One region of the Arthrobacter sp. genome, then DNA from elsewhere that is predicted to be linked to it. Evidence: riboswitches for the same ligand, from Rfam matches in the RefSeq annotation. Region 1 holds a riboswitch; each other region holds the start of a gene.
The links. Region 1 has a riboswitch for S-adenosylmethionine ahead of RTN46_RS14595 (cobalamin-independent methionine synthase II family protein). Riboswitches for the same ligand answer to the same signal wherever they lie in the genome.
Positions count from the first base shown of each region.

Region 2: linked by a shared signal. The riboswitch ahead of RTN46_RS14935 (flavin reductase family protein) and the one ahead of RTN46_RS14595 (cobalamin-independent methionine synthase II family protein) in region 1 are both predicted to bind S-adenosylmethionine.
Region 3: linked by a shared signal. The riboswitch ahead of RTN46_RS10240 (bifunctional o-acetylhomoserine/o-acetylserine sulfhydrylase) and the one ahead of RTN46_RS14595 (cobalamin-independent methionine synthase II family protein) in region 1 are both predicted to bind S-adenosylmethionine.
Region 4: linked by a shared signal. The riboswitch ahead of RTN46_RS08725 (hypothetical protein) and the one ahead of RTN46_RS14595 (cobalamin-independent methionine synthase II family protein) in region 1 are both predicted to bind S-adenosylmethionine.

Region 1 covers NZ_DALZXY010000098.1:3,547-10,862, reverse strand. The annotation lists gene RTN46_RS14605 (PLP-dependent transferase) at 1-696, shown strand, start outside; gene RTN46_RS14600 (cystathionine gamma-synthase) at 698-1,903, shown strand; gene RTN46_RS14595 (cobalamin-independent methionine synthase II family protein) at 2,030-3,241, opposite strand; SAM riboswitch class I at 3,253-3,366, opposite strand; gene RTN46_RS14590 (GNAT family N-acetyltransferase) at 3,425-3,967, opposite strand; gene RTN46_RS14585 (FAD/NAD(P)-binding protein) at 3,983-5,974, opposite strand; gene RTN46_RS14580 (amino acid ABC transporter permease) at 6,279-7,316, shown strand, end outside.
Region 2 covers NZ_DALZXY010000105.1:1,055-8,370, reverse strand. The annotation lists gene aspS (aspartate--tRNA ligase) at 1-1,143, shown strand, start outside; gene RTN46_RS14940 (M66 family metalloprotease) at 1,451-4,654, shown strand; gene RTN46_RS14935 (flavin reductase family protein) at 4,763-5,272, opposite strand; SAM riboswitch class IV at 5,322-5,441, opposite strand; gene RTN46_RS14930 (PhzF family phenazine biosynthesis protein) at 5,589-6,425, shown strand; gene RTN46_RS14925 (replication-associated recombination protein A) at 6,939-7,316, shown strand, end outside.
Region 3 covers NZ_DALZXY010000049.1:3,967-11,282, reverse strand. The annotation lists gene RTN46_RS10245 (VOC family protein) at 792-1,433, opposite strand; SAM riboswitch class IV at 1,579-1,696, shown strand; gene RTN46_RS10240 (bifunctional o-acetylhomoserine/o-acetylserine sulfhydrylase) at 1,764-3,080, shown strand; gene RTN46_RS10235 (homoserine O-acetyltransferase) at 3,090-4,214, shown strand; gene RTN46_RS10230 (SGNH/GDSL hydrolase family protein) at 4,259-5,179, opposite strand; gene RTN46_RS10225 (alpha/beta hydrolase-fold protein) at 5,253-5,906, shown strand; gene RTN46_RS10220 (RNA-binding S4 domain-containing protein) at 5,907-6,137, opposite strand; gene RTN46_RS10215 (DMT family transporter) at 6,247-7,233, shown strand.
Region 4 covers NZ_DALZXY010000037.1:19,788-27,103, reverse strand. The annotation lists gene paaZ (phenylacetic acid degradation bifunctional protein PaaZ) at 67-2,160, opposite strand; gene RTN46_RS08730 (NAD(P)-dependent alcohol dehydrogenase) at 2,452-3,498, opposite strand; SAM riboswitch class IV at 3,622-3,758, shown strand; gene RTN46_RS08725 (hypothetical protein) at 3,776-4,162, shown strand; gene RTN46_RS08720 (tyrosine-protein phosphatase) at 4,168-4,905, opposite strand; gene RTN46_RS08715 (GNAT family N-acetyltransferase) at 5,015-5,887, opposite strand; gene RTN46_RS08710 (3-hydroxyacyl-CoA dehydrogenase family protein) at 6,139-6,987, opposite strand; gene RTN46_RS08705 (enoyl-CoA hydratase/isomerase family protein) at 6,984-7,316, opposite strand, start outside.

The DNA.
Region 1 (7,316 bases):
GCAGGCGCCGTCGTGGATGGTGGCCGCTTCGACTTTTCCGCCTATCCGGACAAATGGCCGCAGCTCACCCGGCCCAAGCGCCGCTACGGCGGTGAGATTCTGTGGGAACGCCACGGCCACGGTGCCTACCTGGCCCTGGCCCGCAGCAAATACCTGCACGATCTGGGCCCCTCGCTGGCGCCCGCCAGTGCCGCACAGATTCTCCAGGGGCTGGAGACCCTGGACATCAGGGTGGCCCGACACGGGCAGAACAGTCGTGAGGTGATCCGGTTCCTGACCAGTCATCCGGCCGTGGCAGCGGTTCACCATCCGTCGGTGCCGGGCCATCCTCAAGCCGAGCTCGCGATCCGGGACTTCCCGCAGGGGGCCGGGAGCGTGTTTTCGTTCGACCTCGCTGCAGACCCCGGGCAGGTGGGTCCATTCATTGACCGGCTGCGGTTGTTCAAGCTGGTGGCCAATGTGGGCGACACCCGGTCGCTGGTGGCACACCCGGCAGCGATGACGCACTGCCGACTGAGCCGTGAGCAGCGCGCCGCCGCCGGCCTCACGGAGACCACCATCAGGCTCTCAGTGGGGCTGGAAGCCGCGGCGGACCTCGTCGCGGATCTGGCCCAGGCACTGGCCCCGCTGACCGGAGCCACTTGCCGGGCGGCAGCGGTCCCTACCGCAGCGGTTTCCGCGGGAACGGGGATCTGAGATGGCACGGTTCGCAGGATTCAACACCACCGCTATCCACGCCGGACAGGAACCGGATCCGCTGACCGGAGCGGTCATCCCGCCGATTTACCAGACCTCCACCTTTGTGCAGGACGGGATCAATGTGCTGCGTGCCGGGCATGAGTACAGCCGCGGCTCCAACCCCACCCGCAACGGGTTCGAAACCCAGCTGGCAGCCTTGGAGCGCGGCACGGCCGCGTTCGCTTTCGCCTCCGGGCTGGCCGCCGAGGATGCGCTGCTGCGAGCGCTGCTTCGGCCGGGTGACCACATAGTTCTTGGCGGGGACGGCTACGGTGGCACGAACCGCCTGATTAACTCTCTGCTGGCCCCCTGGGGCATAGCGAATACGGCCGTGGATATCACCGATCTGGCAGCGGTAGCGGCCGCGGTCCAGCCGGGATCCACGGCAATTCTGTGGGTAGAGACGCCGTCGAATCCGCTGCTGGCCATCGCGGATCTGGCCGGTTGGGCGAAGGTGGCGCACGAGGCCGGGGCTTTGCTGGTGGTGGACAACACCTTCGCCTCCCCCTACCTGCAGCGGCCGCTGGAGTGGGGCGCGGACGTGGTGGTGCACTCGACCACGAAGTACATCGGCGGACACTCGGATGTCCTCGGCGGGGCGGTGGTTGTGGCGGACCGTTCCTTCCGCGGGCGGGAGTTGGCGGAGACGGTCGGCAACCAGCAGTTCGCCGGCGGCGCGGTCGCTGGGCCGCAGGACTGCTATCTGGCCGCCCGCGGCCTGAAGACCCTTGGCCTGCGCATGGAGCGGCACAACTCTAACGCCCAGGCTCTCGCGGAATGGCTCCGGGACCAGCCCGGCGTCGCCGAGGTCCTCTATCCTGGACTGCCCGAGCACCCGGGGCACGCCCTGGCGGCACGGCAAATGTCAGGCTTCGGTGGGATCGTTTCGGTTCGCTTCACCGGCGGAGAGAGCGCCGCACGGGCCTTCGCCGAATCCACGCGGCTGTTCGCACTGTCGGTGAGTTTGGGTGGGGTGGAATCGCTGATCTGCTACTGCTCGGAAATGACACACGCTTCAGTGCGCGGAACTGAGCTTGCTGTACCGGTCGACCTGGTCCGGCTCTCGGTGGGGGTGGAGGACCTGGCGGATCTGCAGGAAGACTTGGCGGGCGCACTGGAACGGGCCCAGGGACTCCGCAAAGGTGCCGCAGCGCTCAGCAGGTGATGCAGCCGCGCATAGGGACCTGCTCCTGCAGCCAGATTCGGAGCGTTGTGATGGACCGGAACCCCGAAATTTCCGGGTTCCGGTCCATCACAGCCGGTTACGGGCGCTGAAGCCCTGCGGCGTGGATTACTTCCAGAGGCGCTTGGACGCTATTTCCGCGCCTTGGCCCAGTGCTTCCAGCTTGGCGACGGCGATCTGCGGGTGGACTCGCCCGCCGAGCCCGCAGTCCGTGGAGGCGATCACGGCTTCCCGGCCCACCAGGCCGGTGAATCGTTCGATCCGGTCCGCCACCAGCTCGGGGTGCTCCACGACATTCGTGGCGTGCGAAACGACGCCCGGAATGATGACCTTGCCTTCGGGCAGCTTGGTGTCCTCCCAGACGCGCCATTCGTGCTCGTGCCGGGCATTGGCTGCCTCGAACGAGTAGGCGCCCGCGTTGACCTGCAGCACCGAGCCGATGATGTCCTTGAAGGGGATGTCGGTGGTGTGCGGGCCGTGCCAGGAACCCCAGCAGACGTGCAGCCGGATCTGTTCCTGGGGCAGATCCCGCAAAGCCCAGTTGGTGGCCTCAACGCGCAGTTGGATGAACTTCAGGTAGTCCTCCAGCGACGGCTCAGGGTTGATCTGGTCCCAGCTCTCGGCCAGCGACGGGTCGTCCAACTGGACGGTCAGTCCGGCGTCGATGATCGCCTTGTACTCCTCACGCATTGCGTCGGCGCAAGCGTAGAGCAGTTCCTCGTCACTCTGGTAGTAGTCGTTGGCGATGCGCGCGCAGGACCCCGGGGAGAGCGACGCGACGAAGCCTTCGGCCAGTCCGGCGGCGTCCAATCCCTTCTTCAGGTTGGTGATGTCCGAGGCGACCAACTCTTGGCCGGTATAGGTCAACGGGCCAGCGACCTTGGGCTGCTTGACCGACTTCCGGTGCGCCAGGACACCCGAAGACGGGTCGGTGTAGGCGTCGTTGAACTTCACCCGGTCGCGGCGGTCGGTGAACGTGGTCAGCACAATGTTGCCCGGGGAGGAGCGGTGGACCTGGTCGTCCGCCCAGCGGTCCACATCGGTGGCCTGCAGCCCGCCCAGCCGGGCGAACGAATAGTTCCACCAGGCCCCGTAGTCCACCGATGAGGACATCGTGTGGCCGTACTCGCCGTCGTTGGCGATGTCCACTCCGAGGTTTTTTTGGCGTTCGACGATGTCTATCACTGACGCCTCGAGCAGGCCGAGGAACTCCTCCGTGAGGCCGCCGGCTTCCTTTGCCTCGTTCGCCGCGAGCAGTTCCGGTGTTCGGGGCAGGGATCCGGCGTGGGTGACACGGATGCGGTCAGTATTCAGGGGCATGGGAATGGTCCTTTCCATCGGTCCTGGCAGTAGCACCACTACCGTTGCGAACCGCCGTGAGACGGTCCCGGGGTTGGTTGCTGCGGCGTCATCGATCCAGGTCTCTCGGCCGCTCGGGATGGGAGCTCTCATCAAACAACGGGGGCTCCTGCATGTGCAAATTGTGTCCTGCCAGTAGGTGTTTCAGGAGTTCGCCGTGATCACCGGCCTCTGCCCGGACGCACCAGCCGGTATTTCCTTGGTGAAGGCCAGATGCTTGACGGTTTCCGGATCAGCCGAGGGATCGAATCCGGGGCTGTAACCGGTGGCCAAGTAGAGGTTTTGCGCTTCCGGTTGACGCGAGCCGGTCGTCAGGTAGACCCGGCGGTAGCCACGGCGCCCGGCCTCCGCCTCGAGCTCGGTCAGCACCTGGCGAGCCAGACCCCGGCGCCGGTGACCTGGATGGGTCCAGATGCGCTTGAACTCCGCGGTCTGCTCGTCATAGCGGCGGAAGGCGCCGCCGGCTACAGACTCCCCGTCCTCCTGCAGGATCAGCAGTGCGCCATGCGGGGGTGCGAACTCCACCGCCGGGTAGCGGCGCATCTCCTGACCGGCACCGCCGAAGATGCTGCCGTATCGGCGGTCGTATTCCGCGGTCAGCCCATCGACCAGTGGCTGCACCCGAGGGTCCTCCAACGGCAGATAGAGCAGCTCTGCAAAGGCCCCTCGGGGCGGAGGAAGGGTCATCAAAATCCTTTCGGTTCAGACTAGCGAGGAGTGCAGCTGATTGATGGCGGCGGCCAGCCGTGCACCGGAGGTGTCCCCCGGAGCTAAGGACATTGCCGCCAGGTCGGTGAGGATCAGCCGTGCCAGCGCATCGCTCTCGCGGAACGGCGCGGCGTTGCTGTTCGGCCGGGCGAAGGCCCCGCTGCCCCAGCCCGAGGTCGCGGGGCCGACGGCGTAAAGGCCCGTTCGGGTGCCGCCGTCTGCACCGACGAGCCGTGCGGAGGAATCCACTAACAGCTTCCCGGTGCTGGGATCCGACGGCGAACCGCCTGTGCGCTCCTCGCAGCCGAGGCCGGACTTATGGAGCGTCAGCAGCAGAGGATTCGCCGAGCCTTCCACAGTGGGCCTGGGCAGCCGGGCTTCGATGAGGGCGGTCGCTCTCACTGTATGGGGAACCTGCGGGGAGGATGCCGTGAACAGGCCGAGCTTTTCGTCAGTGCCCACCTCCAGCGCAGGGCCAAGGAATAAGAGGTAGCCTGCCTCGTGCAGCGCCAGCAGTTCGCGCAGCCGGCGGGCCGGCGGGCCGGAGTCCACGTAGCTGAAGAAACCGTGCCACCAGCCGCTGACCAGCGGGCGCGAGGCAGGCGTGAGTACTTCCGCTGGAACCAGGCGGCCCAGTTCGGAGTACACGCGCAGCAACGCCAGGAACAGGCCAAGCGTTTCTGAGTTTGCCCCGCCGTCGCGCAGCCTGAGGTCTTCGCGGATGTGCGCGGAAACCATACTTTGCACTTCCGCAGGCCCAGCGAAAGCCACCCCGGCCAGCGGATGGTCAAGGTCCTCGAACTCCAGCCGGTCCCCCGCCGCGGGGACGGCTTGGTCCACCAAGGCCCGTCTCTCATCCGAATACCAGGCGGCGGCGTCGAAACGGACCACAAATTCGGACCACGGCAGAGCCACCCGCTCCGGATGCCCGGTGAACAGCTCCTGGTAATAGCCAAACGCGGCATCCTTGGCCAGCAGCGGCCAGAGATGCTGCCGAAAATCCAACTCGCCGTGCGCCTCTTGCAGCGCGGCGACGGTGCCTGCGGTCAGGTACCGCGGCGGACGGGCCGGTTCTCCGCGCAGTTCAGTACTGATTTTGGAACGGTACGGCACCCCGCGGCGGGAACCTGCCCACAGCCGTGGTTCGTTCCCGGACGGGATGTAGCGCAGGGAGCCCCCGGGCGCATCAACGAATTGGCCGCCGCTGCCTTCCATCAGCTGCACCACCAGGTCGATGAAGGCCAGTCCCATGCCGGAGACGATCACCTTCTGTCCCGGGCGCAAGGCAGAAAAATCGACATCGTTGGTATAGGCCGGCGGGGTGTGGAAGAGGTTGTGCCTGGCCGCAAAGCCGGCATAGCCAGCGGATTGCGGGTCGGGTACCGAATCCGTGTGCCCTATGGCAACCACAACGACGTCGGCAGGCAGCGCTGCCCCCGAGGCCAGCCGCACCACGTAACCGCTGTCCTCGGCGGAAACCTCCACGGCCTGGTCCCGGTGCACGGTGACCGGAACCTGCTGACCCAGTGCCTGTACCGTGCGTCGGAAGAACCATTCGAGGTACAGACTCTGCAGCCGGCGGGTCGGGAACGTCATCGGGCGAAGGCCGGCAAGCTGGCGCGCCAGATCTGCGTCCGGAACCTGCGCGTCCGTGATGCTGCCGTCCGCCACACCGCTGGCCCATTGGAGTAGACCGGGCCCCACTGTGGGCGGACCGGCGCACTCCACCGAGTCGTCGGTGAACATGGTGACATCGGCGGCCCTGGAATTGAGCTTCAGCAGCGGACTTTGGTCCTGCCGCCAAATCCGACCGGAGCCGGGTTGGTGCGGCTCCACCACGTGAACAGCCAGCGGGCCGTCAAAGAGCCGCGGCCGGTTGGCGGCCAGCCGTTCCAGGATCAGGGCCGCCCGCGGACCGCCGCCGACAAAGACGATTCTCTTGCGGCCGCCGCCCAACGTTCGGCCTGGCGTGCTGTCAATCGGCATGGCGCTCCTTCCCGGGCAGCGGTCGGGCCCGCGGTCTCGCCCATCCTAGGAGCATCCTCGGGGCCCCGTGGTGCTTGGGTAACCGGCCTTCACCGGCGGAAATAATGCGCAATGCGAGGACATTCAGGGCCTTGGCAGGTACCGCGGTGAAGCCAATGCGTCGCCGGTTTACTCTGCACGACACCGGCCTTGGGGACTCCGCCGGAGTTGTTCTAGATTCAGCCAACCTTCTGGTTTTCCGGATAGGGAACGAAGCCTCCTGCACCGTGCAGGACAGGCCTCAAAACATGAAGGAGGTGGGCGTATGAGTTCCGCCGCACCCAAAATCCAGACCGGCCAGGAGCCGGCATCGCCGAACGACGCCGTGCCTCCGGTTCCGAGACCTGAGGCTGCCAGCTCCGGTAGTTCCCGTGGCTCCGGTGGTTCCGGCGGCGGCCGTCCACCGTCCAACGGAGCCGGCACAGGCACAGCCTTGGACTACTCCGGCTATCCGGTGGTGGCAGCACGTCATCCGTGGCGCTGGGCCGGGACGGGACTGGTGGCCGTCGGCGTCGCCGCGATCCTGTGGTCGCTCCTGACGAATCCGCGCTGGGAATGGGACGTGGTGGCCCAGTGGTTTACCGCCGCGTCGGTGCTCCGCGGCTTAGGGGAGACCCTGAAGCTGACGGCCATCGCCGGCAGTCTCGGCTTTGTCCTGGGCTTCATCCTGGCGCTGATGCGGCTGTCCTCCTCACGGCTGCTGGCCTCCGTGTCCTGGACCTTCTCCTGGATCTTCCGGTCCACCCCGCTGCTGGTACAGCTGCTGCTTTGGTACAACCTCGGGTACCTGTACGAAAAGGTGTCGCTGGGGATCCCGTTCACGGACGTTCGCTTCTTCGAGTTGCAGACCACCACGCTGATCAGCCAGTTCGCTGCAGCCGTCCTGGGGCTAACCCTGAACCAGGCCGCCTATTCGGCGGAGATCATCCGCGGCGGCATCCTTGCCGTGGACCAGGGCCAGCTTGAGGCGGCCGCGGCGCTGGGCATCCCGGCCTGGCGCCGGTCCACCCGGATCGTGCTGCCGCAGGCCATGCGCTCGATCCTTCCCACTGCCTTCAACGAGATCATTGGCCTGGTCAAGGGCACCTCGATTGTCTACGTCCTGGCCTATTCCGACTTGTTCTACACGGTGCAGGTCATTTACAACCGCACCCAGCAGGTGCTGCCGCTCCTGCTGGTGGCCACCCTCTGGTACGTGGCGATTACCTCGGTGCTCAGCGTGTTCCAGTACTACATCGAGCGCCACTACTCCAAGGGTGCCGTGCGTTCACTGCCGCCAACGCCGTTGCAGCAGGTCAGGCAG
Region 2 (7,316 bases), on a different contig from region 1:
TTCCGCGCCGACCGCCAGCCGGAGTTCACGCAGCTGGACATCGAAGCCAGCTTCGTCGAAGAGAACGACATCATCGCCCTGGGCGAGGAGATCGTGAAGGCTCTCTGGAAGCTGATCGGCGTCGAAATTGAAACCCCGATCCGCCGCATGACCTACGCCGATGCCATGGCCCGCTACGGCTCGGACAAGCCGGACCTGCGCTTCGGCCAGGAACTGACCGAACTGACCGAGTTCTTCAAGGACACCACCTTCCGCGTGTTCCAGGCTCCGTACGTCGGCGCCGTCGTGATGCCGGGCGGTGCCTCCCAGGCCCGCCGCACCCTCGATGCCTGGCAGGAATGGGCCAAGCAGCGCGGCGCCAAGGGCCTGGCCTATGTGCTGGTCCAGGAGGACGGTACGCTGACCGGTCCGGTCGCCAAGAACCTCACCGACTTTGAGCGCGAGAACCTCGCCGAGAAGGTTGGCGCCAAGCCCGGCGACTGCATCTTCTTCGCCGCGGGCCAGACCTCCGAAGCACGTGCCCTGCTCGGCGCAGCCCGCGTCGAAATCGGCCACCGCACCGGCCTGATCGATCCCAAGGACTGGGCTTTCGTCTGGATCGTCGACGCGCCGATGTTCGAGCCCGCTGCCGCAGCCGTCGCTGCCGGCGACGTTGCTGCCGGTGAAGGCGAATGGACCGCGGTGCACCACGCGTTCACCTCGCCGAAGCCCGAGTTCATGGATACCTTCGACACCGATCCCGGCTCCGCCGTGGCCTATGCCTACGACATTGTCTGCAACGGCAACGAAATCGGCGGCGGCTCCATCCGTATCCACCAGCGCGACGTGCAGGAACGTGTCTTCAAGGTGATGGGCATCTCCGAAGAGACCGCGCAGGAGCAGTTCGGCTTCCTGCTCGAAGGTTTCAAGTACGGCGCGCCGCCGCACGGCGGCATTGCCTTCGGCTGGGACCGTGTGGTGGCCCTGCTGGCCGGCGCCGACTCGATCCGCGACGTCATCGCCTTCCCGAAGTCCGGCGGCGGCTACGATCCGCTGACCTCCGCTCCGGCGCCGATCAGCGCGCAGCAGCGCAAGGAAGCCGGCGTGGACTTCAAGCCGGAGAAGAAGCAGGACAAGCAGGACGAAACTCCCGCAGCTCAGTAGTTTCCCGGGAAAAGCCCGGCCGCCCATGGGCGGCCGGGCTTTTTGCTGCCTGCTCCGGGGGACGGGCTCCGGACCGAAATTCGTGCGTTAGTGCGAATTCAGAAACGAGAATGATTTCGGTGTCGGAAAAATGAAGCATGCTTGTGATTGACCGGCAGAATTAGTTTGGGAATTTTGTGCCCATTTTGCGCTACCGCTATTCCGGCTGGAGATTGCCACTCATAGGGTTTTTAAGGCGATTAGTTTCTGCCCGCACCCGACTATCAGTCACATCGTCGATTTACCGCGGGCCGACGAGGAAACACGAATGCAGCGCAAAAGTCTCACACCCCCACTGTTATCCCGGCTGACCACGGCAACCGTCGGAACGGCCCTGGTCCTCGGACTCACCGGTTTCTCGACGGCAGTCCCCACAACCAACGACGCCGGCAACGGCACCGAGACGCTGGCTGGGGAGCCTGCGTCCGCCGTCGTTCCCCTTGACCTTGCCGGATTCTATGACACCACCGCGGCGGGGACGGAGCGCCAGCTCCGCAATGACCTCACAGGGGGTCTTGCAGGCCAGGTGCAGTTTGCCCAGAGCCATACAATCAATGCGGCCGGAAATGCCGCGGCAAAGATGCCTTCGCTGGTGGCAGACCGGGCGGCGCTGCTCCTTTTCTCGCCCCATTCAGGCGCCTCGGGAGTAAGCGTAGCGGCCACCATTAACGGGGTTCCCCAGGGGACGCTCCAACTGGCCCCGCCGTCGGATATTCCCCGCTCCGATATGGACATCACTAACAACCGGGCCGACGTCGCTTATTCCTCGACAGCTTGGACTGCCGAGCTGCCCTGGAATTGGATGAAACCGGGCCTGGAGCTGACCTTTACAACGGACACGGGTACCGGAGTGCTCGCACGGAGCAACATCCAGTTCGCTGCGCCGGCGGAGATGATTATCAGCTCGATCGAGCTCGGCATGCTCACGGACTACCCGAAGTCCGATGGTCACTACATGTTCAACCAGCCGGAAAAGTCCGGGGCCGATTACTTCCAGACCATTCCGGTCTCCAAACTCACGATGGCTGTTTATGAGCCGGTTCGCCTCGATAAGGTCATCGTGTCCTCCGGCGTCATCTATGAAGGCAAAAGCGCCGTCAACGGCGACGTCTACTCGGGCGACCTGCGCGAAAGCGTCGGCAAGGCGCAGGTGAGCACCGGCATCAACCTCGCCAATTTCGGCACCACCAGCGGGTCGATGGACCAGCGGCAGCCGGGGACGTTCAACCAGCGGATCATCCATCACTCGGCCGGAAACTATGCCAACGGTGTGCAGACGCACGGCCTCAGCGGGGGCAACGGGATGGCGACCCTGTACGACTCCGTGGGCAACGAGCTCAGCCATGAGCTCGGCCACTCCTACGGTCTTGGACACTATCCGGGGGTGGATACCTCGAAGCAGGGTGATGACCGGGTCATCAACGCCAGCCACCACAGCGAAAGCGGCTGGGGCTACATTGCCTACCGGGACCGCATGCGTTCCAATCTCTCCTCGAACACCGACTTCACCGCCGAGGGGTTCGACTTGAACGCCGGGCGCTTCACGCAGAACTACCAGGGCCTCTACAACTACCACCGGGACGCCATGTCCGGCGGCAGCAACTCGAGCACCCTCTCGCGCTACACCCACCTCACCGGTTACAGCACGGAGATCACCCAGCGGTCCCTGGCCACCGTTGTCCCGGACCTGTCCTACCCCAGCGGCTACCGGGACTGGGATGCCGCAGCAGGCGCCTACGTTGATGCGAAGGTGAAGACGCCCGCGTTCTCGGCGCCCAAACCCGCCCAGGTCGGCGTTCCGGTCTACACCCTGCTCGGTGGATACAACCCATCGGTGCCTGAACAGACCGTGCTTTACCCCGCCTTCCGCAGCAACTACGGCAACGTATTCGACCTCCCGCAGGCGGACACCAAGGCCACTGACTCAACGCGCCGGTGCTGGCTGGATATCACCTTCCAGGACGGGCACGTCGAGCAGACGGCCCTGCTGGCGAGCAACGGCGTCAAGCAGTTCAACGTCAATCTCGCCGAAGCGGATAAGCCGACCGATGCCTCGATCTACTGCCGGGTGAATGGGACAACGACCAAGCTCGGCAACTCGATCAGCATTGCAGCAGATCAGGAGCCGCTTCGCCCCGCCGTCGTGATTGGCCAGGAAGCCGGGTACGAAGCCCTGCGTGCCGTTGAACTGCCGGAGCTTGAAGCGAAGCTCCAGGCCGTTGCCAACCAGGCCGTACCAGTCTTGGACACAAACGGCACTGTGCTCCTGCAGAGCTGGAAGGATGACCTGAGCGGGCTCACACCGGAGGCCCGGCGCGTGGCCGAATCAGTCCAGGCACAAACGGCGGCCGCCGCCTCGATCGACAGTTTCATCCAGGGGAACCAGGCCAAGCTCGATGCCAAGGATCCGGCCGCCACAGCGGAACTGTTCAAGTTGATGTCCTCGCTGGGCTTCGTCGAGAATCCCACCCAGGTGCTTCCGCAGGGAGGCAGGTTGCTGGTCGACGGCGGGCATTGCCTCGTCCTTGGCGAAGACCTCGGCGTGACGGTGCCGCAGGACAAGGCGCTGTGCGCCGACACTGCTTCCCAGCGCTGGATGATCGACGTCCGCGGTGCAATTCACAGCGAACAGCGCCCGGATCTGTGCCTCGTTCCCGGTACTCCGGTGAATGTTGCCGCGTGCTCCCAGGCTGCAGGATCACAGGTGTGGAAGCTTGAGGCCGACGGGCATATCAAGAGCGCGGTCTCGAGCTACCTCGATTTCTACCGGCACCAGGGGATCGCGGGCATGTACGGGAAGACAAACGGGGCGAACCAGATCTGGACCGGTCTGGCCGCCGCAGCGAACCCCGGTATGGCCACGCTGAAGTCAGGCAGCCTGGCGACGCTTGCCGGCCTGAATTTCGCCACTGCCTCCATCGATGCGTTCATTGAGGCGAACCAGGCGAAGCTCGATGCGAAGGACCCCGCCACGACGGCAGAACTCACGGCACTCCTGACCAGGAGCGGATTCACGGAAAGCCCCACCCAGGTCCTTCCCAGCGGTGGGCGGGTCCTCGTGAACAACGGCCACTGCCTCGTACTGGAGAACAATGGCGGCGTCACCGTCCCCAAGGACAAGTCGCGGTGCGCCGATACCGCTGCCCAGCGCTGGTTTGCGGATGCGCGCGGTGCGATCCACAGCGAGGCGCGTCCTGACCTGTGCCTGGTGCCCGGTACGCCGGTGAAAACCGCCTCGTGCGCCCCGGCCGACGGATCTCAGGTTTGGCTCTTTGAAGCAGACGGGCACATCAAGAGTTCGGTCTCGAGCTACCTCGACTTCTACCGTGACGAGGGAATAGTTGGCATGTTCTCGAAGAACGCGGGTGCCAATCAGATCTGGACGGGCCTCACAACGTCAGCCAACCCCGGAATGGCAACGTTGAAGGCCGGCAGCCTGGCGGCGCTCTTCCGCCTCGGCCTCGACGCCTAGCGGCCTCTGCACCGGCTAGACACCGGTAACCAACAAAAAGGTGCACGTCCTGCTGCGGGACGTGCACCTTTTTGAATGAGGTTTGATTTGCTGCTTCAATCCGTCCGGTTAGAGCGCGAACTCAGGCACCGACAGGTTCCGGAACTTCGATCCGTGGAACACGAGCGGCTCGTGGGCGTCTTCGTGGGTGGAGTAGCCGTGCACGCGCAGCAGCACCACCGCATGATCCCCGGCGGGCACCTCGCCTTCGACCGAGCACTCGAGCCAGAGTGCTGCCTCCTCCAGGAACAGGGCGCCGGTACCGGACTCAGCCACGTTCAGGCCGGTAAAACGGTCGCCGTCCCTGGAGGCGATCTGGCGGCAGACGCCGTCGTGCCCCGCCCCCAGGACGGACACGCCCAGCCGTACCGCCCGCCGCAGCACCGGCCAGGTGCGCGAGGTGTTCTGGACTGCGAACATCACCAGCGGCGGATCCATCGAAACGCCAACGGTGAAGGACGAGGCCACGATCCCCTGGGGAGCGCCGTCGATTTCAGCACAAAGAGCGGCGATCCCGGAGGGGAAACGCCCGAACGCCCGGCGGAGCGCATTGGGGTGCAGATCGGTTTCAAGGGCCACTGGATTTCCTCTGCCTGACGCGCCCATCCGTCCTGCGGGCAACACGGGAACGCTGTACTTGCCGGACCGGGAGATCCACCGGAACGGCCGAATCGTCACCTGGAGCACCCCGCTATGGCGAGAGGGTTGCCGTCCAGCCGGCCAGGGCCTGTGGCTGGAACTCTTGATTCTGTCCATCAACCTAGGGCCCGGCGCAGGGAGGCGCAAACCCGTGTCACACAGGCCACATGATTCGCAACAGTTCGTAACGGCCGGGCTGCTCTCCGGGCAGGCGGTTGTTCCCCCGGCAAGCCGGAAGAGCCATTACAGTGTCCGCATGAGACAACGCTGGTTCAAGCAGGTAGACGTCTTTGGTGGCCGCCCCTACCAGGGCAATCCGCTTGCCGTGGTGCTGGATGGCGAAGACCTTGATGACGAACAGATGCTGCAGTTCGCCCGTTGGACGAATCTTTCGGAGACCACCTTCGTGCTCCCGGCGATCCAGGAGGACGCCGACTACCGCGTCCGGATCTTCACACCCGGGGGAGAGATCCCGTTCGCCGGACATCCCACGCTTGGAACGTGCCACGCCTGGACGGAGGCGGGCAACACGCCAATGAGGCCGGGGCTTGTGGTCCAGGAATGCGGCATCGGGCTGGTGCCGCTGCGGGTCAATGCCGGACTGGCTGCCTTCGCCGCGCCGCGGCTCATCCGCACCGGCCCCGTCGAGTCGGACATCCTGGCCCGGGTCACGGCTGCGCTGGGACTGTCGCCGGAGCAGGTCCGAGGCCACCAGTGGGTGGACAACGGGCCGGGATGGATGGGCTTGCTGCTGCCCGACGCCGAGACCGTGCTCTCGCTGCGCCCGGACCACGCGGCGCTCGGCAACCTGCGGGTCGGCGTGATCGCTCCACAGCCCGAATCCGCCGAAACGGACTTCGAGGTCCGCGCTTTCGCTCCCGGCCTGGGGGTGGCCGAGGACCCGGTCACCGGCAGCCTGAACGCGGGACTGGCCCAGTGGCTGATCGGCGAGGGCCTCGCAGAGGAGCGCTACACGGTGACGCAGGGTACGGCGGTCCATCGGGCCGGGCTGGTCAGGGTTTTTATGCGTGAAGGCCGGATCTGGGTCGGCGGGGAGTCTGTGACCTGCATTGACGGGTCCGTTTCGCTCTAAGCCCCTCCCGAGGGCAGCGAGCACTCGCGTGGGTGCACGCGATGCCGGCCTGGTGCGCAGCTCTGGTGGGATGAATCGTTCCTATCCCGCCATTTCTGCGCACTGGAGGCCGTCCCGCGGGCCTCGGCGGCTGGCGCGGTGCCTGGGTGCGCAGCTCTGGTGGGATGAACCGTCCCTATCCCGCCATTTCTGCGCACTGGAGAACGGCCCGGGGGCCTCGGCGGCTGGCGCGGTGCCTGGGTGCGCAGCTCTGGTGGGATGAATCGTTCCTATCCCGCCATTTCTGCGCACTGGAGGCCGTCCCGCGGGCCTCGGCGGCTGGCGCGGTGCCTGGGTGCGCAGCTCTGGTGGGATGAACCGTTCCTATCCCGCCATTTCTGCGCACTGGAGGCCGTCCCGGGGACCAACGGCCCGGGGGCCGACGGCCCGGCCGGCCGGGTCCAGGGGGCGGGAGTGCGCCAAGGGGAGAGCATGCGCCAAGGAGAGGGGGAGGGCGCGGGTAGCCTTGGAAACGTGAGTGACTTGTTCAGCAATGATGAGGATCCGGACCTCGAGGACATCGGCGGGGCAGGAGATCAGGACGGCGACAGCGCCCGACAGCGCCCGCGGAGCCCGCTGGCGGTGCGCATGCGTCCGCGCAGCCTCGACGAGGTCGTGGGACAGCAGCACCTGCTGACGCCGGGTTCCCCGCTGCGTACCCTGGCCGAAAGCCCCCAGGCCGGGCCCGCCGGCCCCTCGTCGGTGATGCTCTGGGGCCCTCCCGGCACCGGAAAGACCACCCTGGCCCACGTCGTCGCCCGCGGTTCAGGGCGGAAGTTCGTTGAGCTGTCGGCCATCACCTCCGGCGTCAAGGATGTGCGGCGGGTCATGGATGACGCCCTGACGTCCCGG
Region 3 (7,316 bases), on a different contig from region 1:
GTGGGCGGACTTTCCCAGAACGGAGGGGCGTGGTGCACGGAGTGGGCGGATTTTCCCAGAACGGAGGGGCGTGGTGCACGGAGTGGGCGGACTTTCCCAGAACGGAGGGAAACAACGTCACAAAGCGGGAGGATTTTACCAAAACGGAGGGAACAAAGGTTGCATAACGGCAGGGGTTTCCAGAGGGAGGGTGCGGGCGGAAGAACGGTGGGGACAGGCGTGCCGAAGCATCCGCCGGAACCCTCCTGAGATGCGCCGCCCCGAACGAGCCGCCACCCTAAACAAAGCCAGCACCCTGAATGAATCGCCGAACTGAACCGAGCAGTGCGCCAGCCAACACTCAGACCGGCGCCGTTCTGCGTCAATACCCGGCGCGATGTCCGGACCATCCCAGCCCCGACAATCCCTGTCAGGACCAAACTACAGATCCGGGCAAGCGCCGCCCGCGCCACAGACCCGGGCAACGCGGAGATACGTTGAAGGCCTCGAAACGTCCGACCCGATCCGGCCCAACCCGACTCGACCCAACCGGCCCAGCACACGCCCGGCCCACGACCGCCCGACCGGGCGGCAGCTCGGCCCTCGCCAACACCTTTGTCGAAATCGACGCCGTCCCGGTCAGCCGAAATAGACAGCAAAAGGGTGGACGGACTGGTAAATCCAGTCCGTCCACCCGCAGCTGTCCTGATGTGGCAGGGGAGTCCCCAAGGGGAGGGAAACGCCCGCGCAGGATTGACCCGATGTGGCAGGGGAGTCCCGAAGCGGAGGGATATCCCTCCGGGACGAGGTTTTTAGATCTCGACGAGGCCGGAAGGCGTCCCGAAGGAAACGGACATAATGCCCGGGGTGCCCTTCGGGGAAACCCAGGTGACATCCACGGATTCCAGCGGCTCCTCGACCGGCATACCCAGCCATTCCGTGACCCGCGCGGCAGAGCCGGCAATGGTCAGGGACTCCAAGGACACGGTCCCGGAGAGGGCACGGGACGGATGGAGATCCGCTTTGTCCTCATCCCAGCGCAGCATGTAGGGAACCTGCGGGTCGGCGATCAGGCCGTTGATGCCGATCTGCCGCCAGGTCAGCTCCTGGCCGTCGGGGAACTTCCGGTTTCCCGGAACCGAAGCACGGCCAAGCCGTTCTTCGAAGGGAGCCAGGTCATTGACCTCGACACACCAGCCCATCCAACCGCCGCCGGCTTCGGACCGGGCACGCACGGCCTGGCCGAAGGGTGCTTTGTCAGAAGCCGGGTGGTTCAGGACTTCAACCACCTCGATGTACTGGTGGTTAGCCAGGGGCAGGATCATATTGCGGGTGCCAAAACGGGGGTGAACCCCGCCCTTGACATATTCGGTCCCGAGGGCAGCAGCAATGCGTTCCGTGGTGGCCAGCAGGCCGTCGGATTCGCAGGCGTAAGAAACGTGATCCAGGCGCATGCGAATATCTTGACACGTTGTGACCTGTGTCTCGACTAAGGCCAGCCTAAGCAGCTCAAAAGTGGAACCTGTTAGGGGAACTAAATGAATTCACGCTGCGTCATATGGGTTGCGCAACTGAGTGTCCGTTGGTTCTATGGGTACAGGTCATGAGCGCCAGCAGATAGCCCCGGCTTGCTGGCCGGCAACCCTCCAACCGCGGTGGGGTGCCCCGGGTGAAGACCTGGCTGGGCATCAAAAGGATGTCACGGCAAGCGCGGGCCACACGTCTGTATCCGGAGTACTTCCGGCATCGGTTCCTGTGGGGCCCCTGGTCAAAAAGGGAGCAACATGTCTGCCAACTGGTCGTTCGAAACCCGCCAGATCCACGCAGGACAGGAGCCCGACGCCGTCACCGGCGCCCGTGCCCTGCCTATCTACCAGACCTCGTCCTTCGTATTCCCCAGTGCGGAAGCAGCTGCCAACCGTTTCGCCCTGGCTGAACTTGCACCTATCTATACGCGGATCGGAAACCCCACCCAGGAAGCGGTGGAGAACCGCATCGCGTCACTGGAGGGCGGGCTCGGGGCACTGCTGCTGGCCTCGGGCCAGGCAGCCGAGACCTACGCCATCCTCAACATCGCCGAGGCAGGGGACCACATCGTGGCCAGCCCCAGCCTGTACGGCGGAACCTACAACCTCTTCAAGCACACCCTGAAGAAATTCGGCATCACAGTCACATTCGTGGCTGATCCGGACAACTTGGAGCAGTGGCGCGCAGCGGTCCAGCCCAATACCAAGGCGTTCTTCGGCGAGGTCGTCTCCAATCCGCGCCAGGACGTCCTGGACATTGAGGGTATTTCCGCCGTCGCGCACGAGGCCGGCGTCCCGTTGATCGTGGACAACACCCTGGCCACGCCGTACCTGATCCGTCCCATTGAATGGGGCGCGGACATCGTGGTGCATTCGGCTACCAAGTACCTCGGCGGCCACGGCACCACAATCGCCGGCGTGATCGTGGATTCGGGCAACTTCGACTTCGGCGCCGACCCGGAGAAGTTCCCGGGCTTCAACACCCCGGATGAAAGCTACAACGGCTTGGTCTACGCCCGGGACCTCGGCGCCAACGGAGCACTCGGTGCGAACCTGGCGTACATCCTCAAGGCCCGCGTGCAGCTGCTGCGCGACCTCGGTGCGGCACTCTCGCCGTTCAGCGCCTTCCTCCTGGCCCAGGGGCTGGAAACCCTGAGCCTGCGTGTGGAACGGCACGTAGAGAACGCTGTCGCCGTCGCCACCTGGCTGGAAGGTCACGACGACGTCGTCTCGGTTGCGTACGCAGGCCTTGAGTCGAGCCCGTGGTACGAACGAGGACGCAAGTACGGGCCCCGCGGCACCGGCGCCATTGTGTCCTTCGAAATCGCCGGCGGCGTCGAAGCAGGCAAACGCTTCGTGGACGCCCTGGAACTGCATTCACACGTGGCGAACGTTGGTGACGTCCGTTCGCTGGTGATTCATCCGGCGTCGACCACCCACAGCCAGCTGGGCGCCGAAGCGCAGGCAGCGGCCGGCGTCAGCCCGGGCCTGGTGCGGCTTTCGGTCGGTCTGGAGCACCTGGATGACATCATCGCGGACCTCGACGCCGGTTTCCGCGCCGCCAAGGGAGCCTGACGCATTCCCGTGACAACATATCCACCCGCACCGCAGCACCCCGTCAGCACCATCGACGGGGTGCTGCAGTGCGCCTCGATCGGCACCCTGGAACTGGAGACCGGCGGCATCCTGCCGGACGTGGTCCTGGGGTATGAAACCTGGGGCCGGCTGAACCGCGACGCCTCCAACGCCGTGCTGATCCCGCACGCCCTGACCGGAAGTACCCATGTCGCCCAGGGAGACACGGACGAACCGGGCTGGTGGGACGGACTTGTCGGCCCGGGCCGGACCGTGGACACCAACCGCTTTTTTGTGGTCTCGATCAATATGGTCGGCGGCTGTTACGGCTCCACGGGCCCGGCATCGGCAGATCCGGACGGCCTGCCCTGGGGATCCCGCTTCCCGTTTGTCACCATCCGGGACTCGGTGCGCGCCGAAGCCAGGCTGGCCGACCTGCTGGGCATCCGCCGCTGGCACACTGTGCTCGGCGGATCACTGGGCGGGGCGCGCGCCCTGGAATGGGCTGTCACCGAACCCGGGCGGGTGGCCCGCTGCGCAGTGATCGCAGCGACCGCGGCCAGCACCGGGGAACAGATTGCCTTCGCCCAGGCGCAGGTGGCAGCGATCCGGCTGGATCCTGATTTCAACGGCGGCGACTATTACAACGGCCGGGCACCGACGGGAGGCCTCGGACTGGCCCGGCGGATCGCGCACATCACCTACCGGTCAGAACCTGAACTGCAGTACCGGTTCGGTCGGACACCGCAGCCGGGGGAGGATCCCCTCGGATCGCCGCTTCCGGCACGGCGCGGACGGTACCAGGTGGAAAGCTACCTGGATCATCAGGCACAGAAGCTCTCCGGGAGGTTCGACGCCAACAGCTATGTCATCCTCACTGAGGCGCTGATGAGCCACGACGTCGCCCGCGGGCGTGGCAGTCTGGCCGAGGCCCTGTCCGGCACGGAAGCGGAATTCCTCGTGGCCGCGGTCGACAGCGACCGGCTGTATTTCCCGGAGCAGTCCCATGAACTGGCTGCAGCCCTGCCGGGGCAGAATCAGGTGCACCTGATCAGCGCGCCGATCGGCCACGACGGGTTCCTCACCGATGTGCTGCAGCTCTCCGGCCTCCTGGAACAGGGCTTTTTCGCCTAACCCCTGGGCGATCCCGGCCGGGCGCGGTCCCGGCCGGGACCGGCTTAGGCCTCGTCCAGTGCGCCGGCGCCTTCGCCCGAACCCTGCGGCATCCCGGAACCGAAAAACGGGCCGGCATCCGGGCGTTTGGCCGAAACTCCGTCGCCTGAGGACCGCTTTCGTACGCGCCGGACCACCCACGGAACCAGGTATTCCCGGGCCCAAACCAGGTCTTCGGAGCGGGCGGTCCGCCAGTTCTTGGCAGCCAGTTCCTTAACCGCCTGTGGTTCCAGGGAGTGCGGAACGCCGAGGGTGTCCAGCACCGCGGCAGCAATCGTGTGGTGTCCGAGCGGTGAAAAGTGCAGCCGGTCAGGGGCCCACATCTGGGGGTTGCTGAGTTCGCGCAGGGCCCACATGTCGGCAATCACAGCATCATGGCGGGCCGCGACGGTGCGCAGGTTTTCGTTGTAGATGGCGACCCGGCCTCGTACGCTGCCCAGCACCGGCGTCGCCCCGATGTCCGGTCCGGTGAAGAGCACCACTGTCGCGCCGGTTTCACGGAGAGTGGCCACGGTGCCGTCCATTTTTTCGGCGAGCCGGTCCGGATCGCCGCCGGGCCGGATGACGTCGTTGCCGCCGGCGCAGATGGTGACCAGATCCGGCTTCAGATCGATGGCGGGCTGGAGCTGTTCGTTGATGATCTGGTTCAGGAGCCGGCCGCGGATGGCCAGGTTGGCGTACGCAAAGTCTTCGTGGCCATGGGCCAGCTCTTCGGCAACCCGGTCGGCCCATCCACGGTGACCGCCGGGGCTCTCCGGATCCGGGTCGCCGATGCCTTCGGTGAAGGAGTCACCGAGTGCGACGTAGCGGTTGAACGGATGGTCCGGGTGGCCCTCCGGTGGAGCGGTCTTCGTATCGGGTATCGGATTGCTGGTGCTGGTTTCCGGGTCAGGGTTCTTCAAGGGGTTCTGGAGATTTTCGGTCACTAGACCATGATTGCTGGCCGAAGCCTGGCTACGCGACCGTAGGTTGGCATCGGCGCATGCCAGAATGGAATTCATGACTGAAAACACTCCTTGGAATCCGGTTGTGCTGTTCTCGAAGCCCGAGGAGGAGCGGGCCGGGACTCCGCTGCTGGTTCTTTTCCACGGCTACCTGGCCAATGAGGAAGACCTCATGGGCCTGGCCGGGTACCTGCCGGACGAGTTCACGGTCGCGTCGGTCCGCGCACCGGTGGCCCTGGGTCCCGGATACACCTGGTTCCCGCTGATGAATGAGCCGGACTACTCCGTGGACCGGGTTGTCTCCGCTGTGCAGGACGTCTCGGACTGGCTGGACAGCATCAAGGACCAGCACAGCAGCGTGACCCTGCTCGGCTTCTCGATGGGCATGGCCGTGGCCAGCACCCTCCTGCGGCACCGGCCGGCGGAGTTTGCCGCCGTCGTCGGTCTCTCAGGGTTTGTGGTCCCGGCCGAAGGCAATGCCTTTTTCCACGACGAGGAACTGGCAGAACTGAAGGTGCCGTTCTTCTGGGGCCGTGACCAGGCGGATCCGGTTATCGACGAAGCCAGGGTCGAGTACACGCACGGGTGGCTCAACGGGTACACGAAGCTGACGAAGGTCCTCTACGCCGGCATGGGGCACAGCATCAGCATGCAGGAGCTGGGGCACGTCAAGGAGTTCCTGACGCACACAGTTCTGGGCCGGCGTTAGTTAGCCCCCGGAAACGACCCGGACTGCCTGCCCGTTCACCTCAACGGTGTCACCCGGATGGAGCTGGCGGCCCCGGCGTTCCTCAATCTCGCCGTTAACCTTGACCATTCCGTTCTCGATCAGCTCCTTGGCATCGATGCCGTCTTCGGCCAGGTTGGCCAGCTTTAGCGCCTGGCCAAGGCGGATCATGTCATCACGGATGGGGAGGTCTTGGGGATCGGTTGAACTCATGGACCCATTCTGCCGGAAAACGCCGGCCACCCCTGCACGCCGCCCACCCCGACCCCGCCGGGCAACAACCGTGGACTCCGGACCCGCGCTTGGGGCGTAATGTTTAACGGTGCCTCAGTCCTTACGCGTTCCCGCCGCCGTCGGCCTTCCCCTAGCCCTGCTGGCCGGAACGGCCATCCCCGCCCAGTCCCGCGTGAACGGGGCGCTGGGGACAGCCCTGGATGACAGCGTGGCCGCCGCCCTGGTCAGCTTCGGGGTGGGGCTAACCGTGATGATTGTGGTCAGCGCGGCGCTGCCGCGCGGACGGGCCGGGTTTGCCCAGATCCTGCCCGCGGTGCGTGAACGCCGGTTCCCGCCGGTCTACCTGCTGGCCGGCGTCATCGGCGCCTGGTTCGTCCTCACCCAGACCCTCACCATCGCGATCCTCGGCGTCGCCGTCTTCACCGTGGCCACCGTGGCCGGACAGACCCTGACCGGGCTGGTCGTGGACCGGATGGGCATCGGCCCGGGCGGGAAAAAAGCGGTGACGCTGATGCGTGTGGTCGGAGCCGTCCTGACCATTGCGGCCGTTGCCTGGGCAGTGAGTCCGAAGATTTCCGGCACTTCGGATCCGGGGGACTGGCTGCTGGCCGTCCTGCTGCCGCTCAGCGCCGGGATGGCCATGAGCTTCCAACAGGCCATGAACGGCACCACCGGGATGCACTACGGTTCCCCCATCACCGCCACCCTGCTGAACTTTGTTTCGGGATTCGCCGCGCTGCTGGTGGTGTGGGTCATCGAGCTCATGGTGTCCGGCCCCGGAAACCCGCTGCCGGAGACCTGGTGGTACTACCTTGGCGGACCCCTGGGCTGCATCTTCATAGGGGTCAGCGCCATGCTGGTCCGGACCCTGGGGGTGCTGCTGACCAGCCTCGGCCTGATCGGCGGCCAGCTCATCGGCTCGCTCCTGTTGGACATCTTCCTCCCGGCACCCGGCTCCACCGTCGTCGCAGCCACTGTCTTCGGCACCGCCCTGACACTGGCCGCGATCGTTCTTGCGACCCTGCCCTGGAACATGCCCGGCGTCCGCCTGCTGGGGCGGCGTGCGCGCCGGTAACCTGCTTTCGCCGTGGTGACCTTAAGCTGGTATGTATAAGTTTTGCCCTCCACCGCCCACCCGAGCACGTCCGCCGGGGTTCC
Region 4 (7,316 bases), on a different contig from region 1:
AGAGAAGTTTTAGAGGCAGTGAAGCCCGCCTGGATTTCCAGGCGGGCTTCACTGTTCTGCGGGAAGTTAGGCGCGTTCCTTTTCCACCAGGGTCAGGACGTCATAGGTCGCGACGATCTCATCGTTCTGGTTGTGCAGGACGGCGTCCCAGGCCACCTCGCCGTACTCATCCGTCTCGCGCGGGGTGATGCGCTTGGCGGTCAGCGTGACGCGGATGGAATCGCCGGACGCCACCGGAGTGATGAAGCGCAGGTTCTCCAGGCCGTAGTTGGCCAGCACCGGTCCCGGAGCCGGTTCAACGAACAGCCCGGCGCCCCAGGACAGCAGCAGGTAGCCGTGGGCCACGATGCCGGGGAAGAACGGATTGGCTTCCGCAGCTTCCTGGTTGGTGTGGGCGTAGAAGGTGTCCCCCGTGGTGTTCGCGAAGGCGGTGATGTCCTCCAGCGTGACTTCACGCAGCTCCGAGGCCATGGCGTCGCCGATCTTCAGCGTGGCCAGGTCCTTGCGGAACGGGTGGGTCGCGTCGAAGTTCTGGTCTGCACCGGTGTGCCAGACGCCGGTGATCGCGGTCAGCATGTTCGGGGAGCCCTGGATCGCGGTGCGCTGCATGTGGTGCTTGACGGCACGGATGCCGCCCAGCTCCTCACCGCCGCCGGCGCGGCCGGGACCGCCGTGGACCAGGTGCGGCACGGGCGAGCCGTGTCCGGTGGAGGACCGGGCATCCTCGCGGTTGAGTACATGCACACGGCCGTGGTGGCCGGCGATGCCGATGGCCAGCTCGCGGACGGTCTGCGGATCGTTGCTGCAGACCGTAGCCACCAGCGAGCCGCCGCCAAGGGCTGCCAGGCGGACGGCGTCGGCCGTGTCTTCGTAGCCGATGACCGAGGACACCGGCCCGAAGGCCTCCACCGAGTGCAGCGCCTCTGCCTCGGCGTCGTCCCAGGTCAGCAGGATCGGGGCCATAAAGGCACCGTCTGCGGCCACTCCGCGGCTGCCATCCAGCTGGACGGTTTCGGGTGCGTCCAGGGTGCCATACGCGATCCGCGCACCGCTGGCCAGCAGTGCCTCGACGGAGGAGCGGACCCCGTCGCGCTGTTCGGTGGAGGCCAGGGCACCCATGGTGACGCCCTCTGCACGAGGGTCGCCCAGGACAACGCGCTGCTCGATCCGCTGGGCAGCGGCGGCAACGACGTCGTTCACCAGTGCCTTGGGGACGATTGCGCGGCGGATGCTGGTGCACTTCTGGCCGGCCTTGACGGTCATTTCGGTGACCAGGGACTTCACGTAGGCGTCGAACTCCGGGGTGCCGGGAACGGCGTCGGGGCCCAGGATCGAGGCGTTCAGCGAGTCGGTTTCGCTGGTGAAGCGGACGCCGCCTTCCACCACGTTGGAGTGGGACTTCAGCTTGTTGGCGGTCGACGCCGATCCGGTGAAGGAGACCATGTCCCGGTAGTCCAGGTGGTCCAGCAGGTCGCGGGCGGAGCCGGAGATCAGCTGCAGCGATCCCGCCGGAAGGATGCCGGATTCGATCATCAGGCGGACGGCGGCCTCGGTGAGGTAGCCGGTGGGGGTGGCGGGCTTGACGATGGTCGGCACGCCGGCCAGGAAGGCCGGGGCGAATTTCTCCAGCATGCCCCAGACCGGGAAGTTGAAAGCATTGATCTGCACGGCGACACCGGGAATGGAGGTGTAGATGTGCTCACCGATGAAGGAGCCATCCTTGGACAGGACTTCCGCGGTGCCGTCGATGGCCACGGTGGCGTTGGGCAGTTCGCGCCGGCCCTTCGACCCGAAGGTGAAGAGCACGCCGATGCCGCCGTCGATGTCCACCAGGGAATCGATTTTGGTGGCACCTGTGCGGGCGGAGATTTCATAGAGTTCCGGCCGGCGGCCGTTGAGGTACTGCGCCAGTTCCTTGAGCTTCAGGGCACGCTGGTGGAAGGTGAGGCCGGCCAGCCCGCGGTGGCCCACGGTGCGTCCGTGCTCGACGGCGGCGGCGGTGTCCAGCCCGTCGGTGCTGACCAGGGCCAGGAGTTCGCCGGTGCTGGCATCACGGACTTCGGCCGGGCTGGCAGCCGCCAGGCTGCCGCTCTCCGGGGTCCACCATTCGTCCTGGACGAAACTGGGGACGACTTGCACGTCTATGGCGGTTGAGGTCATCTTCGACGGACCCTTTCGATACTGGACGTTGGTTTCGGATCGCCCGGGAGGCCCCCGCCGTCCCGGCTGGAGCCGGGTGCGCACGCGGATAACTGACCGGACGGTCGGTAATCAATCCAGCCTACATGAGAGTGCGCTGGAGCACACCACCGGGGTATCCCCGGAGCTCGAAACAGCGAACGACGGCGGCACCCCCTCTCCAGGGGACACCGCCGTCGTTGATCGCAGCAGCACCGGGGCCGCGGCTCCGCAGGACGCGGTGCCGGGGCGCTGGTTACTTCTTAGACGTAACTACTTCATGTGCGGAACAACCACGGCACGGCCGCTGAGCTCGCCCGATTCCAGCTTCCGGTAGGCCTCGAGGGCGTTATCCATGCTGTAGAGCTCCACCTCGGGCTTGATCTGCCCGGCGCGGTACATCGCCACCACTTCATGCAGGTCTTCGATGGTGCCCCAGTAGGTGTTGGTCGTGGTCGACTCGTACGGGGTGGTGAAGAAGCTCCATTCGTACGATCCGCCGGCGATGCCAACCACAGTGAACCGGGACTGCGGTGCCATCGATGCGGCTGCAGTCTTGATGGTCGGAGAAACCCCGACGAAGTCGAACGCAGCATCCACGCCGCGCCCGCCGGTGATCTCCCGGATGCGTTCCACCTGGCCCTCGCCGCCGGGAACCACGATGGCCCCGGCAGCTTCGGCCTTCTGCATGGCCTCTTCCTTCATGTCAGTGGCAATCACGGTGGCGCCGGTGAGCGCCTTCAGGATCTGCACAGCCATCTGGCCCAACCCGCCGAGGCCGATCACCAGGGCGTATTTGCCGCCCCCAGCCAGGTTCGGCAGGGAGTTCTTGATGGCGTGATACGGCGTCAGCGCTGCATCGGAAAGCGGCGCAGCGGCGACGGGATCGGCGTCGCCCAGCGGGACCAGGTTCCGGACCGGGACCACTACATATTCAGCCATGCCGCCGTCGCGGCCCAGCCCCATGCCCAGGTAAGGGATCTCGGCGGCGTTCTCGCAGTAGGTGTCCTGTCCGCGGGAGCAGGCCTTGCAATGCCCGCAGCCCACCGGGCCGTAGACCAGGTAGGCGCCGCCGACCTCTACGCCGCTGACACCTTCCCCGAGTTCCTCGACCCAGCCGGAGTTCTCATGGCCCAGGACGAACGCGGGCGGAATCGACCCCGGCGAGCCTTCGGAAAAATCCTTATAGATTGCGACGTCGGAGTGGCAGGCACCGGCGCCTGCCACCTTCAGCAGGACCTCGCCCGGGCCCGGCTTCGGCTTTTCGACCTCCGTCAGGGACGGGAAAGTCTGCCACTTCTCAAATACAACTGCACGCATAATGCCTTCTTCTTTGAATCGGTGAGGCGAATTTTCGTCGCCATCCCCACTATATGCATAAACATCTAGTGGAGTCACAGTGGCCCTTCCCGGCGGGAGCGGAGGCTGCTAGGGTAAGCAGTGCTTCACGAGATGTGGCCTCCGCACCCGGCACCACCGGGCAGGAAAAGCTCCGACTGGCCTCACACCAACCCCATTGTTCGGCGGGTGGTTCGGATGACGAAGCGGCCCGCACCAACCGTTGCGGGCAAGGACAACCCATCAAAGGACAAACACTGTGGCTTACTCCAGTGACTCCCGCGTCCGTGTTCCCCCGGGCCGCACGGCGCCGGCACCCGCCCGCACCCCTTCCGGCCCCCAGAGCGGATACGACGACTGGATTGACGTGGAAGTGCACGCCGACCCAGAGCTCGACGTCATCGCCCTGGTGCTCGACGGCGCCCAACAGCTCGTGTGGCACCCGGACGTGGCGCGGGTGGCGCTCGCACTGGCTTCCGCGGCCGACTCCGCACAGTGGTGCCCGCGGCACTCGATGCTGCTGGTACCGGGTGGTTTCCAAAGCCCCGCAGGCAGCTCTTTTTTCTGCTTGGCCACTCTGGAGCGCCCGCACCGGTGCAGCGGGAAACCACTTCCGGCTGAGGCCGGGCTTCCCATGCCGCAGTAGCGGCTTCAGTCCAGCAGCCGGGCCCGGAGCCGGGCGAGGGTGTCCTCCCCGGTTCCGGCCGTACGCAGGTACGTTTCGGCATCGAGCACCCCCAGCACGTCCCGCAGTTCCTGCCGCGCGCCGGCATTTCGTATGGCGAGCTCGGCGTCGCTGAGGGGATGTTCACGCGGCTGCCGCTGGAGCCGGTGCCACTCGTTGATTCCCGCGGCGGCCTGCTGGTAGTCCCGCCAGATCTCCTCCTCCGCTGCTCCGGCGAGCTGCAGCAGGAGCAGGGTGACCAGGCCCGTGCGGTCCCGCCCCGCGGAACAGTGAATAACGACGCCGCCGGGAGGCGCATCCGCGAGGGTCCGGGCAATCGCGGCGAACTTCTCCGGCCAGCGGTGCAGGTTTTCGGGGTAGAACCGCGGTGAGTTCAGGTACGGGCCGGTCAGTGCGGTGAATTCCGGGTCGGCGGCTTCCTGGGTGGGCCGGTTCAGGAACCGGATGCCGGCAACTGCCGACGGCGGCACCACCGGATCGGTATCCCGCCGGCCGATTTCGGAGTCGTTGCGCAGGTCCACCACGGTGCGGACACCGGCGTCGTACGCCTGCTCCCAGCCGCGTGCCGTGATCCATTCGGCCCGGCCCATCCGGTAGATCCGGCCGGGCTGGAGCCTGCGTCCGCGCGCGACGGCGATCCCGCCGAGGTCGCGGGCGTTGACCGCGCCGTCCCAGTCCACCGTTCCGTTGCTGCCGCTGTTCATTGCCCCAGCCTAGGCGCAGGACATTTCGGGGAGGCCCGTGCCTCACGCAGGGACGGCGTTCCGTTCGGCGTGTGACGATCCAGCGCTGAGTGGGGACACCGTCGAGGCCTCACGGGCCGCGACGCCAATCGGTAACCTCGGGATAGGCGGAGAATCCGGCCGCCAGGTAGGTGGATACGGCGCCGGTGTTAGAGCTCTCTGCGCAGACAATGGCGCTCGATGAGCCCATCTCGCGAAGCGATGCCGCGGCCGCCCGCGTCATGATTGTGCCGTATCCGCGGCCGCGGTGCTCTTGATGCACCCCCATCGGCTCGATGAGGCCGGGACGCCCGGCGCCAGCAGACCATACCGTGGCGACGGCGACTGCACGACTGTCGTCATGGAGCGAGAGGATGCGCACGGCTTCGAAACATGGTCCCTCCGCTGCTGCCCGCCATCCAGCTACGAATTTGCGCAGCCGCTCGTCCGGCATCGGCGTTCCACGAAAAGCCGACCAGTGAACAGACACCCACTCATCAGTGCAACCTGGTTCGATGGTCTCGATCCGGTGACCGGCAACCTCGACAGTCGCTGCCAGATTACGCTGGAGCGGTGTCCACGGCTCGTCGGGTGACCACCCCTCCTTCGCGAGTTGCCCGGAGAGAGCTGACGCGCCGCGCGCCTCGATGGTTGCGCTTCCTGCATCGAGGACACCAGCGGCCGGCTCACCGACGTCCGCGGCGATGCGGACAGCGAGAGACTCGTCCTGGTGCCGGGCCGGGTCCATCGCGAATCGCAGCAGCTGGGGGCCATCGAGGAGCGCGATCGCCAGAACGGTGTCTCCATCCGACCACACCCGTGTCGCAGCGGCCGTGGCAGCAGCTCCACGCAGTGAGTACCAGCCCAAGTCGCCCGGATGCAGATGTAGTGGTCCCTCGTCGTACTGCCACTGCTTCAGCACGCCAACTATCTGATTGAGCTCGTTGACGTCAGGCGTTCTCACTTTGACGTCCATGAGTCCTCGTCTCCCATTCCTACAGAGCCAAACCGCACCATCGCTGTCACGCCGATCCGTGAAGGCAACGTTCCCCGGCATCTCCAGCCGCGAAGCCCCCAACCTAGCACTCCGGCTCAGGCCTGGTGCCAGCACGGCATCGAGCAGTCGGGGGCGGTTTGAGTTGCGCGGACGACAACCCCGGTTAACGCAGCAGCCCGCGTCCGGGAAGGACGCGGGCTGCTGGATGATTCGGGAGGTTAGCTCCAGTCGAAGAAACCCTTGCCGGACTTCCGGCCGAGTTCCCCGCGGGCCACCTTGTCCCGGAGGATCTGCGGCGGCTCGAAGCGCGGGCCGAGGGTGGAGGCCAGGTACTCCGCGATGCCGAGGCGCACGTCCAGTCCCACAATGTCCGTGGTTTTCAGCGGGCCGGTGGGGTGCTTGTAACCCAGGACCATGGCGGCGTCGATGTCCTCGGCGGAAGCCACGCCCTCTTCGACCATGCGCATCGCCTCGAGGGCAATGGCCACGCCCAGCCGTGAGCTGGCGAAGCCCGGAGCGTCGTTGACGACGACGGGTGTTTTGCCCAGGTCGGCAACCCAGGCGCTGGCTTCAGCAGCCAGTTCCGCGGAGGTCTGTTTGCCCAGCACCACTTCGATCAGTGTGGAGGCCGGCACCGGGTTGAAGAAGTGCAGGCCGCAGAACCGCTCCGGGCGCTGCAGCTTTCCGGCCAGTTCGGAGACGGAGAGGGACGAGGTATTGGAGGCGAGCCAGGCGTCGTGGTCAAGCTGTTCTTCCACGGCAACCAGGGCCGTGGCCTTGAGGCTGAAGTCCTCCGGCACCGCCTCGACCACCAAGCCGGCACCGGCAAAGTCGGCGTAGTCGGTGGACACGCTCAGCCGTGCGGTCAGGGCGTCGAGGGTTTCGCTGGTGGTGCCACGCTCAACACTCTTGGCCAGGTTTCCGGCTACCCGCTCATACGCGGCCTGGGCGGCGTCGGCGTCACGTTCCACAACGACGACGGCGGCACCTGCCGTGCAGAAGGCGTGCGCAATGCCTGCGCCCATACGGCCGCCGCCGAGGACACCGACCTTGGAGGGAACTGTCATTTCTTGTTCTTCCTTTCCAGGAATGCCTGCATGCGGTCGAACTTCGCCTCAGACTCGAAGAGGATGCCCTGGGCGAGCGTGTCGATCATGGGATGGGCTTCGGCCGGGGCAGCGAACACGGATTTGGTAATCCGCACGGCCAGCGGGTCCTGCTTGGCAATCCGGTCCGCCAGGGCATTGGCTGCCTCCAGCAGGTTCCCGGCGTCGTGCACTTCCGTGACCAGGCGGGCTGCGAGGGCTTCGTCAGCGTTCAGGACCCGGCCGGCAAGGAGGATTTCCTTGGCCAGCGGTTCTCCGACAAGTTCCTTCAGCCGCCAGGTGGCCCCTGC